3 regions of the Carnobacterium sp. CS13 genome follow, and region 3 is predicted to be linked to each of the others. Evidence: predicted binding sites of a transcription regulator. Region 3 holds the regulator's gene; each other region holds the start of a gene.
The links. Region 3 encodes NrdR, which represses ribonucleotide reductase genes. Its sites were predicted from a motif close to ACACNATATATNGTGT; they were not measured.

Region 1: JHE06_RS01160 (vitamin B12-dependent ribonucleotide reductase) is a predicted target of NrdR. The motif match lies at 2,093-2,108, and genes of this name have one in related genera.
Region 2: nrdH (glutaredoxin-like protein NrdH) is a predicted target of NrdR. The motif match lies at 1,607-1,622, and genes of this name have one in related genera.

Annotation. Positions count from the first base shown of each region.
Region 1 covers NZ_CP067364.1:238,258-242,438, forward strand. The annotation lists gene JHE06_RS01160 (vitamin B12-dependent ribonucleotide reductase) at 1-1,996, opposite strand, end outside; gene JHE06_RS01165 (deoxynucleoside kinase) at 2,621-3,286, shown strand; gene JHE06_RS01170 (NupC/NupG family nucleoside CNT transporter) at 3,279-4,181, shown strand, end outside.
Region 2 covers NZ_CP067364.1:1,351,844-1,356,024, forward strand. The annotation lists gene nrdE (class 1b ribonucleoside-diphosphate reductase subunit alpha) at 1-858, opposite strand, end outside; gene nrdI (class Ib ribonucleoside-diphosphate reductase assembly flavoprotein NrdI) at 851-1,216, opposite strand; gene nrdH (glutaredoxin-like protein NrdH) at 1,213-1,446, opposite strand; tRNA gene JHE06_RS06535 (tRNA-Arg) at 2,018-2,091, shown strand; gene JHE06_RS06540 (helix-turn-helix transcriptional regulator) at 2,523-2,882, shown strand; gene JHE06_RS06545 (hypothetical protein) at 3,085-3,396, shown strand; gene JHE06_RS06550 (MerR family transcriptional regulator) at 3,505-3,897, opposite strand; gene glnA (type I glutamate--ammonia ligase) at 4,075-4,181, opposite strand, start outside.
Region 3 covers NZ_CP067364.1:760,082-764,262, reverse strand. The annotation lists gene JHE06_RS03660 (replication initiation and membrane attachment family protein) at 1-1,335, opposite strand, end outside; gene nrdR (transcriptional regulator NrdR) at 1,361-1,828, opposite strand; gene coaE (dephospho-CoA kinase) at 2,015-2,629, opposite strand; gene mutM (DNA-formamidopyrimidine glycosylase) at 2,674-3,498, opposite strand; gene polA (DNA polymerase I) at 3,532-4,181, opposite strand, start outside.

The DNA.
Region 1 (4,181 bases), 520 kb from region 3:
GCTCCAAACCAGTTGACACTCCAACCATCGTACCAGTTGAACCTGTTGGAGCAACCGTCAGCAAGTGAGAGTTGCGAATACCATAGGTCAAAATATCTTGACGGATGTGTTCTGGCATTTGCTTCATGTATCCAGTATTGATGAAGTTTTTGCGCAATTGAGCTGTTTCTTCCTCTGTTTTACCAATCAAGAACGGAAAGCTGCCTTTTTCTTTAGCTAATTCAATGGATGTTTCATAAGCGGTGACAGCAATAGCTTCAAATACTTGATCGACCAACTCGTTCCCCTCAGGAGAACCGTATTCTTTACCAGCGTAGATGAGCAAATCAGCTAATCCCATAATGCCAAGGCCCACTCGGCGCTCGCCTAATGCTTGCTTTTCGTTGTCTTCTAAAAAGTAAGGTGTAGCATCAATAACGTTATCTTGCATCCGCACACCGGTTTTAACAGTTTGTTTTAGTTTAGCAAAGTCGATCGTTTCGCTATCTTTATTAACCATTTCAGCTAAATTGATAGCAGCTAAGTTACAAACGGAATAAGGAGCAAGGGGTTGTTCGCCACAAGGGTTTGTTGCGACCACTTTTTGTCCATAAGCAGCTGCATTCGTCATTTTATTGGCATTATCGATAAAGAAAATACCAGGTTCAGCAGAATAAGTTGCACAAATATTGATCAGTTTCCAGAGTTCCCGAGCTTTAATGGTTCGATAAGTCCGAACCGCATGTCCACTGGCTTCCCATTCGCGAACATCGCCAACTTCTGTCCAATGAGCGTCGTAATAAGCCATTTCAGCTTCATTGTAGGATTCAACAGCTGGGAAACGCAAAGCGTAATCTTCATCATTTTCAACAGCTTGCATAAAGTCATCCGTTAAACAAATCGAAATATTGGCACCAGTCAAGAAATCGGGGTGATGAACTCCATATGTTCCGCCGGTTCTCACTTTATCTTCAACTTCTTTTAAGGTAGCTTGGTCAAATCCGCCAGTACCCGGGATGTGTTTGTAATTTAAGATGTTTTGGTACATCGCTGCTTCACGTTCCGTGAAAGGCGTGAATTTTAATTTTTCAGAAGCCATTTTTTTAATTTGTGCATCTTCTGTATTTTCAATCAAATAGCGGAGGATCCGCGGGTTTTGCATTTTAGAAATAATGAATTCAATAATATCAGGATGCCAATCAGTCAACATGATCATTTGAGCACCACGTCGGCTGCCGCCTTGTTCAACTAAATGAGTTAATTGAGCAATGTCATCTAACCATGAAACCGACCCTGATGACTTGCCATTCACACCGCGAACCAATGCATTACGCGGACGTAAGGTAGAACCATTCGTGCCGACTCCGCCGCCGCGACTCATGATTTCCATAATTTTTTTACGGTGATCTGAAATTCCGCCGCGTGAATCAGGAACAAAAGGCATAACGTAACAATTGAAATAGGTTACTTCAGTATCCGAACCAGCACCGTATAAAACGCGTCCAGCAGGAATAAAGTTTAACTGCACTAATTCATTGTAAAAGAGTTGGTAAGACGCTTCACGCTGTTCAGCCGTTTTTTCGACTGCAGACAATCCTGTTGCATTGCGTTTCGCGATTTGCTCGTAATAGATTTCTAATGGTTTTTCGATAGCGTCTAAATTACATGTAACGATACCCGTTTCTTGTGCCGCCGAATCTTCAATAACGCCGCGGTATTCTTCTTCAACCAAAACTTGAGCGGTATGCTGCTCATGGTCGATGTGAGTCACGAAGCCAGTGCCGCGAGTTGGATAGCTGGGATCCGGTTTGACCGTTAAAATAACCAAGTCTCCCACGGATAGAGTCACTTTAGATGTATCTTTAAAAGCGTAGCGATCCAACATCACAAGACGCGAGACGCCTTTATGGGTCAGCTTCATTTCCGCTGTAATCGGATGAACTTGAGGAAAAGCCTGAATATCCTCATTCAATTTTTTTATATTTACTGTTGCATCGGTAGTTACGTTCATCACCATATCAATCACTCCTTGTATTAGTTAAGCTCTTAATAAGTATGTATAGTAAGGTTAATCACCTTTTTATACCATATAGTGTTGCTCTGTTTTTATTGTACACCATATATAGTGTTAAATCACTATTGAAGTTCTAAGGAAGTTATGTTTTATTTGTGAAATGTTGAGACATCAATCATTCCGGTCTTGAAGAAATTTTAATTGAGTTTGAATGCTTTTATTGTCAGCACTCCTTTGCTTGTTGGTTAACTTCACCTCACAGTAATCGTATTATTTTTGGCTTTAGTGTATTTTTTTCAGTTGGCCTGCTATTTGTGCAGAATTAATCCAATGCGTTAAAACACAACATATTGTGTCTTGTTTTAAATTATTCGGCATATGGTGTGATTTTTTATTGAAAAAACAAAAAAACAGTGTATCATAGCTAATGTATTAATATATATAATTGCGAATATCTATTAAAAGAGCAAACGATAAGCATGCGGGAGGTAGTATATCACTAGAGCTAAGCGTATAGGAGATAAAACAGGAAAAAGATTGGATAGTTCATTCACCTAGTGAGTAACGATCAAAGCTGCAAAAACTTAGGTTATAAAATAAAATCAACAAGAACAAGGAGAGGGGTAGATGGCGATTTTAGTAATAGGCGGAATGATTGGTGCGGGAAAAACAAGTGTAGCTAATCTTTTAGGAGGAGCTTTAGATAGTGAAGTGTTTTATGAAAATGTAGAGGATAACGAAATCTTGCCTTTGTTTTATACAGCAAGCGAGGAGGAACAAAGCTTAAAAAGGTATCCGTTTTTATTGCAACTGGAATTTTTAAATAGTCGTTTTAAAAGTATTAAAGAGGCGTTACATAATAAAAACAATGTTTTAGATCGTTCCATCTATGAAGACTGGTATTTTGCTAAAGTAAACGCAAATTTAGGGCGCATTTCAGACACCGAGTTTAATATATACGAGAAATTGCTCAATAATATGATGGAAGAATTACAAGAACTTCCTAAAAAGTCCCCGGATCTAATGGTCTATTTGCAAGGGTCTTTTGAAACGATTCTTTACCGTATCGGTTTGAGAGGCAGAGACTTTGAGCAAGACCAAAGTTTACTTGATTACTATAAAGCGCTTTGGGAAGGATATGACCATTGGGTTACGAAACACTACAATGCTTCTGATGTGCTGATCATTAACATTGACGATATTGATGTAGTCAATAACCCAGAGGATGCCTATGCTGTTGTAACAATGGTCAAAGATAAATTAGCAGAGATGGAGAATAGAATGAATGAATAAATTAGTAACAATTTTGGGCATTATAGTCATGCTGGGGATTTTATATCTCTTATCAGATAATAAAAAAGCAATCAATAAAAGAACCGTAGCTACTGCTTTGGGAGCGCAGTTAGTTTTGTCGCTATTCTTAATTAAAGTTCCTGTGGGCAGCTGGATCATTGAACAGTTAGCAGGAGCTGTAACTAAGTTGTTTAGTTTTGCTAACGAGGGGCTTGCTTTTGTTTTTGGGGATTTATTTGGAAAAGGGTATTTCTTTATTGATGTACTAGGCGTCATTATTTTCTTATCTGCCTTAACAGGTATTTTAGGCTATTTAGGTATAGTAGGTTGGGTAGTTAAAGTAATCGGAGGGGCTGTAGGCAAATTATTAGGCACCGAGAAAGCGGAGTCTTTTGTAGCTGTAGCTAATATGTTGTTAGGCCAGACAGAAGCACCTTTCTTAGTTGCTAAGTATCTGCCTAACATGACGAAGTCAGAATTGATGACCGTTTTGGTTTCAGGTATGGGATCCATGTCCGCTTCTATCTTAGTTGGGTATAGTTTGCTCGGTATTCCTATGAAATGGCTTTTGATTACAACGGCTTTGGTTCCTTTTGGGTCATTGCTCGTCGCTAAGATCTTAACGCCAGAGACAGAAATCAGTAAAGTATCAGACGTAACATTAGACCGCAAAGGCGCTAACACATCCGTTTTTTCCGCTATGGCTGAGGGAATCAACAACGGGTTGCAAATGGTTTTAGGTATCGGTGCTAGTTTGATTGCAGGTATTTCTATTGTAGCGCTGTTAAACAGTTTGTTAGGTTTAGTCGGTACTAGCTTTACAGGGGCTTTAGGCTATATCTTTATGCCTATCGGTTGGCTAATGGGCTTAGCTGGTTCCGAGGCCATGATAGCC
Region 2 (4,181 bases), 590 kb from region 3:
AAGAGATAATGTTTTAACCCGAATCTTTTCATCAGCATTTTCTTTTTTTGTAGATAAAAAAGAAACGATGTCTGGATGGAAAACGTTCAAGTAAACAGCTCCGGCACCATTAAGTTGTCCCAATTGATTAGAATAGCTGAAACTGTCTTCCAATAATTTCATAACTGGAATAACGCCACTTGAGGCATTTTCTATTTGCTTGATTGGATCGCCAGCAGCTCGCAGGTTTGATAAGTTGACTCCAACTCCTCCACCGATACGCGACAATTGAAGCGCACTATTGACTACGCGTCCAATGCTGTTCATATCATCGGTTGCTTGAACTAAGAAACAAGAAACCAATTCGCCACGACGTTTGCGTCCTGCATTTAGGAATGTTGGTGTCGCAGGTTGATAACGCTGATTGACGATCTCATCTGCAATCGTACGAGCCAGTTCTTTGTCTCCATTTGCTAAATACAACGCATTGAATACAATACGGTCCTCGTAACGTTCCAAGAAACGTTCCCCGTCATTGGTTCTCAGAGCATATTGTGTGTAGAATTTAAATGCCGACATAAAAGAACGGAACCGAAATTTACGGCTGTAAATATCTTCAAATAACTCTTTTACGAATCCACGATCGTATTGGTTTAAAAATTCTTCTTCAATATAATCTTCTGCCAGTAAATAATTTAATTTTTCATCTAGTGTATAAAAGAAAACTGTGTTTGGATTGACGTACTCCAAAAAGTAAGCACGTACAGCTTCACGGTCTTTATTCAAAGGAATAGAACCATTTACAGGTCGATTCAATTCATTATTCAATTTAAAATAAGTTACATCTTTTGGCTTGGTTGCTAATACTGGTTTATCCAAGTTCTTTCACCGCTTTCTTCAATAGTTGTACATCTTCGTCGTTTCCTTGAAATTCAAAAGTATGTAACAAAGGCACTTTATATTCTTGTGCCAGATTTTTTGCTGTAAAAACAAATAAGTTTCCGAAGTTCAGATTTCCGCCGCCAGCAATCCCTTTAAAATAAGTACGATTATTATCTGTCTCTATGAAGTCATTTATGATTTCAGTTGCTTCTACTTCATAAGTGGGAACAACAACGATAAAAGGTTCATGAATTGAAAGATATGGATTCGTTGGCGTAATCTCCAATAAATCCATATCTAGCTTTTCCACAAATTTTCGTGTCTGCCCTGTTAAAGACATATAAACAACTTTCATACTAATTGGTCAAGCAAGTCTGGTCGGAATCCATTGAATGCTTCTTGCCCTTCAACTGTAATAACTGGGACTGAACTGAATCCTAATTCTTTTACTTCTTCTAATGCAGTTTCTGATTCAAAGATATCTTTAGCAATGTATTCAATACCTTTATCATCTAAATATTTTTTGGTAAAGTTGCATTGCATACAATTAGGTTTTGAATAAACAACGATTACTTTTTGAGCCATTTTCATTACTCCCTTTAAATTAACTATTTTTTGGTGAAACCTATTCTCTTTGGGTTAAACACCGAATTGCTTTACTTCTAATATACTACACAATATATTGCTTTTTTACAATCATAAAGACACCATATATAGTTTGATTTTATATTCACAAGGCTCCCTGCCACTATATATGGTATCTCTTGTGAAATGTCAAAAACTTCTTAAACGCTTATTTTATCTCAGTTTTTTTAATTGTTCCCTACGTCTTTCACAATCATTTATTTTCTTTGTATGATTTTTTTATTTTGAAAAGATATTGAGCAGCAGGTGTTTTATTAGGTCCTTTCTAAAATCTGAAAAAGTAGTCGTTTTTTTAATTTTTTTTTTGAAAAATGGATTTGTGAAAAAACAAACTTTAATTTATTAAATAAACTTGAGGTAATGAACTCCAATAAAATAGTACGTTAAATGGTTCCAAGAAGTAAAGCTATTTATTTTTAAAAAAACATTTTAAATTCTCTTGAATTAAATTCAAGAATAGTATTGACTTTTTATTCATTATCCCATATAATAAATTCTGTTGCTAAGAAATGTCTCAGTAGCTCAGCCGGATAGAGCATTCGCCTTCTAAGCGAACGGTCGGGAGTTCGAATCTCTCCTGAGACGTATTTAACCTAAAACGAGGTAAAACCGATGACCAAAAACGTTGATTTCACAGCGTTTCATCAAATTGAGAAACATACAAGTTAAAACCATTTCGGAGTTATTTCGGAATATCTCGGAAAGCAAAAAAAGCATTCACTTCAATGTGGATGCTTTTTATGTTGTTAACCAGAATAATATATTTACATATTTATGTATGTTTCACCAATTTTTATGCACAAATCTCTTACAAACAATTTTAACAGGAAGTTTTCTGTCTATGCTTTAACTAGTAGGATTGTAATTTAGTTTACCTGGTACTCATCTCTCTTGTTGCTCATATGCAAACTCCTTCTATCAGAATATACGATAAAATAACTTTATATAACTTTCCGTTGTGTTTTCAACACTTTAAGTTATACTTCAATAGTTACTTCAGGACAAGGAGCGGAAAAATGCCTCATGCAAACGAAACAAAAACGTCTCAGCAAATTTCTTTACTTCGTTCACAATTTGGTTGGACCCAACAAAAATTAGCGGATAGAATCGGTTTTTCTAAACAAACGATCTCTAATTGGGAAACAGGATTAAAAGTACCGCGTATGGGTGCAATTTATAAAATGGCAAATTTATTTCGTGTTTCAGTAGATTTCATTATTGGCGGAGATAAACCAACTCCTCAGTGGTCTGACAAGAAAGACATATTGGATTTAAAAGTTATGTTAGAAAACAACGTCAATATGGCTTATGACGGCGCAGAATTAACTGATGAAGAGAAACAGAGAGTGTTTCAATTTATTAAGACATTGATTTGAAATACCGTTCTTGGTCATTTATTAGTTACAAAACAGGCTCATATTATTAAACGAGTGGTTAAAAGACAGTAATAAAAGTTTTTTTGTTTAATGTTTTATTGAGATCAGTAAACATTTTTATATTTGATGCCCTTACTGATACATATTGTTTTTTAGAAAGTTCTAAAATAATTTTAGGCATATCATTTAGGAGGTAAAAGAAATGACTTTTAAAGAATTTATAGCATACATGGATAAAAACTTAACGAGTAAAGATACATTTTATGAAAAAGCGTTGGAGGATCAATTGGCCAGAAATGCTAGACGCGCACCAGCTAAGAGATGGAATGAGACGAAATTAGATAGAGCGGTCGATAAATTATGGGTGGAGTTAATGAAAAATGTTTACGACAAATTTAAAATGACTATTCGTACTCAATCTTCTGATCCTTATCAAGCTTGGATCGATTATATAGAAAAAACTGAAGCTTTAGAAAATTTAGACGACATGATGATTGATTTAGAGTTTAACTAATACTTTATCGCTACAGATGATACATCGAGAAACACTCCGCTAATTAAAAAGGCCTATAAGAGTTTAACGAAAAACTTTTATGGACCTTTTTTGTTTTATGCACTTTCTTTAAAACAAATCTTTTGAATCAATGTATTGTGTCGGTTCTTTAGACATCAATCCGCTAACCGATAAAAACTCAGCGTGTAAAATGCGTCTAACATCTTCATCTGTTATCATTTGATGTTCTTTTTGTTTTTTAGTTTCTGATTCCTCTTTTTTTAAAGTATAAATTTGCTTAATGCCCGCCATATTGATTCCATCAGCTAAATAATCTTTGATCTCAAGAAGCACATCAATGTCATTTAGAGAAAACATTCTTCTGTTCCCTTCATTGCGTTCAGGGTGAATCAAGTCTTGTTCTTCGTAGTACCGAATTTGACGTGCTGATAAATCTGTTAATGTCATAACTGTGCCAATGGGAAAAACTGACCTGGAGCGTCTCAACTCTTTCTCTCTCATTTTTGCCCTCCTTTCGATTACTTTTACAGAATAGCAGTGTTTTTTTTTACTGTCAATAAAAAGAAACGAAGATGTTACATTTCCTGACATCTATTTAGCGGCCTAAAAAAAGAAAGAGCTAAGACAATATTAAGTCTTGGCTCTTTCTGGTTGTATAGATCGTTATTTTAATCGAGCTCAATAAAGAGTCATGTATTTCTCTTGTTCCCATTCAGAAACTTGTTCACGATAAGCTGCCCATTCCACACGCTTAGCTGTAATAAAACTATTATAGATATGGGAAC
Region 3 (4,181 bases):
TTCTTTTGCCCATTCCGGCAGGGTTTCTGTTCTCGTTTTTACAGGTTTCCCATAATTAGTCTGTCTTTGGTTCCCATATTGTTTTTTGACTGTTTGTTGTTTTTCAGCATTTTCTGAATACATTTTTTTAACTTTTTGAAGAGCCATCTCGGGAGAAAACACTTTATTTTGGGCCCAGTCATTTGAAATTTTATAAGCTAAAGCTTTTTCAAAAATAGGATTGTCTCTAGCTACGAGAATATAATGAATTAAAATATTGACAACAGAAGAAGGCAAATTAGCTTTTCGAAGGATCTCTTCTAATGTCCATTCTTCATTTTTAGTCACATAACCGCCTTTTTGATCTTTGATCGAAGTCATAAAATCATAAGGACTAATTTGTTCGCTCACTTCGATGATTTTAATCTCATCTTCTGATAAACCTTGTTGTTTCAAATCATCTTCACGAACTTTTTGTTGTTTTTGATCAACTTGGATATCTTTTTCAACCACATCTTGCAACTGAACATTCTTTTGATTGTTTTTGTGATAATCATGGTAGACGACATTTTTTAATTTTCGTTCGTCAATATTCCCTGTTTCCATATCGCTAGCTTCTAAGATATACCGCTGCATGGCCAATTCATTAATACCATACATCGTATGCAAAACTAAAATCGTTTTTTCCAAATCTTTTGTAATTGCCGAACGATTGATATAGTGGCTGTTTAGCCCTGTATAAAAAAACTTAAAGTCAAATGTTTGAGCATCAATCGTCGGCCCCTCAGGCTGGGTTGCCCCTACTAATTCAACTGGTTCTTTCAATAACGCTTTTTCTTGTTTAAATAATTCTGCATCAAAACGATAGACATCTAAAAACGACTTTGTAACATCTTGAAATTTTTCTTTATTAAGAGGGGCCACTACAAAACGGCTTCTTAGGTTTCTAAATTTTCGTTCTCCGATCGTTTCAAAGAGAAGCAAACTTAGCAAGTCATCGTTAAAAAACACCGCACTAGATTGAGGTGCCAGTAGTTCATAAACATACAGCTTCTCTGGATCCGTTTGAAGATAACTTTTTAATAATCCGATAGCTTCTAATTTAATTCTTGCTTGATAGAGTTCGGGGATGCCTACATTCAGCAATGTCAACAATTCTGAATGTAAAATCCCTTCGCTCCAATAAGATTCTTCCCCAATTTCTGTCCATAACGTCATATACAAACTATAAGCTGTTGCCCCAATGAGAGGCTGATATAAAAAAGTCAGGATTTTTTGATCCATATCCGAAAGCAAGGCATTTTGTCGGACCATGAATCCGTCTTTTGGACTCATGTTTTTCCAAGGATAACTCAAATGCCGTCACACCTTTCTGATTCCATTAATTCTTTTCTGATTTCTTTTTTTCAAATTCTTGCAGTTCTTTTAAGAAAACGCTCATATCTTTGAATTGTCGGTACACACTTGCAAAACGAATATAAGCAACATCATCAACTTCTGCTAGTTTTTCCATGATGTATTCTCCAATAATAGCGGATGAAATTTCATTTTCTCCTAAACTGCGGATTTTATTTTCAACGTCGTCAACTATTTTCTCAACTTGTTCCACTGCAACGGGTCTTTTTTCACAAGAGCGAATGATGCCCCGCAAAATCTTTTCACGGTTAAATTCTTCGCGTGTGCCATTTTTCTTTATCACCAGTAATGGTGCTTGCTCTACTCGTTCAAACGTTGTAAATCGGAAACTACATGCTTCACATTCTCTTCTTCTGCGAATAGCACGTCCATCATCTGCAGGACGGCTATCGACAACTCTAGAACCATTATTTTGACAACGAGGACATTGCACTATTCATCATCCTTTTTTTATGATTTCTCGCATTTTTTTATTACACTCGCCACGATTATACCCTATTATACCACAGGTAGTACCGAGGTGAAACACCAGAAAAGCCCCGCTAATACGGATGGTTCTTGATACGATAAAAAGAATGAGTCTACTTTACACTCATTCTTTCATCTAAAAATCTTTTAGTTAATTTAGAGCAGCGGTTTCTTCAAAAAAATGATCCAACCATTCCATTACTTGTTTTTTAGTTTCTTGACGTGTGCCATTATTATCGATCACTACATCCGCTCTTTTTATTTTTTCAGCAATAGGCAATTGGGCAGCGATCCTCTGTTCAGCTGTTTCACGCGTCAAAGTATCCCGCTCCATCAGTCTGGTAAGTTGTGTCTTTTCTGATAAGGCAACTACCATAACTTGATCCACTTCTGTTGAATAATTGCTTTCAAACAATAAAGGAATATCTAAGATGATCAGCGGCGGATTTATTAATAAATAATGCGTTTTTTGTTCTCTGATCCATCTACGGATGTGTTTTCCTAAAAGCAAGTTTAGCGTTTCTCGTTGTTGGCTGTCTGCAAAAACAATCGTTCCTAATGCTTTACGGTCTAAAGAACCATCCGGTCGAAGCACTTCCTCACCAAAATGCTCTTGAATATCTTTTAAACCATCTGTTCCTGGCTCAACCACTACTCGTGCTCCAATATCTGCATCTACAACTGGTATACCTTTTTCTTTAAAAATTTCGCTAACAGTTGTTTTCCCCGTGGCAATGCCTCCTGTTAATCCTAAAACAAATGTCATCTGCTTCACCTCTTTTTTCATCCTGTAATCCGCTTTGTCTCCTGTTACTTTTGACAGCTCGGGCAAATGTGGGTGCCTCTTTGAGCCACTTTCAACTTTTGAATAGGTGTTCCACAGTAAATGCAGGGTTCATTTGTCTTTCCGTAAACATGCAGCTTCACTTGGAAACTACCGGCTTCTCCTAGAGCATTTTTATAAGTTCTAATAGTAGTCCCGCCAGCTTCCACAGCTTCCCCTAGCACTTGTATGATTGCTTCGTGGAGGCGTTTGGTTTCTGATAGTTTTAAGGTATTAGCCGGTCTTAGCGGGTGGATTTTAGCTTTAAAAAGGGCTTCGTCTACGTAGATATTTCCTAACCCTGCTACAACTTTTTGGTCTAACAACAAAGGCTTGATTGCCCGCGTTTTTTGTTTGAGTGTTTTTTGAAAAGAAGCAAGCTTAAACGTTTCTGGTACAGGCTCAGGACCTAATGTTTTCAAACCAGCAACACTTTCTTGTTCTCCTAATGGAACAAGAGTCATTCGGCCAAATTTCCGAACATCCAGGTAACGCAGGTCCCAGCCATCATCTAAATGAAAGACCACATGAGTGTGTTTCTTTAGCGGAGTTTCTTTCGCTTCTACTTCGTATTTCCCTTCCATTCGTAAATGGGATACCATCGCCCAGTGAGTGAAGAGAAAAATCAAGTATTTCCCTCTTCGTTCGAAACCAACCAACTTTTCTCCAATCAGCTGGTTTGCAAATTCTTCACTGTGAATGGGTCCAGAAATAATCCGGTCCCAATATACATCAACCCCTACAATGGTCCTACCTTCGACAAGTTGGGCCAAACCTTTTCTGACCGTTTCCACTTCTGGTAATTCTGGCAATCTTTTAGCAACTCCTTTTCATCCTAGCTTGTTTTATTTCGCTTCGTACCAATTGTCGCCGCTGTCGCTTTCTACCTTTAACGGTACATTCAAATCTACTGCATTTTCCATCACTTCAGCAACCAATTTCTCAAGGATTGGAATTTCAGCTTCAGGCGCTTCAAAAATCAGCTCATCGTGTACTTGCAATAACATTGTTGCTTCTAATTTTTCTTCTTTCAACCGCTTATCCATTTCAATCATTGCCACTTTAATAATATCTGCAGCACTGCCTTGAATTGGAGTGTTCATTGCTGTGCGTTCAGCAAATGAACGTAAATTGAAATTACGTGAATTGATATCTGGTAAATAACGACGTCGATGGAAAAGTGTTTCAACGTACCCTTTATCTTTGGCTTCACGAACGATTTCTTCCATATAGGTTTTAACCCCTGGGTATTTAATAAAATACGTATCTATAAAGTTCTGAGCTTCTTTACGGCTGATTTCTAAATTTTTTGATAAACCATAATCACTAATGCCGTATACAATGCCAAAGTTAACTGCTTTAGCACGACGGCGCATCTCAGAAGACACATCTTCTTGCTTTTCAATTCCAAAAACACGCATGGCTGTACTGGCATGGATATCTTGACCTTCAATAAAGGCAGCTTTTAAATGTTCGTCATCAGAAATATGCGCCA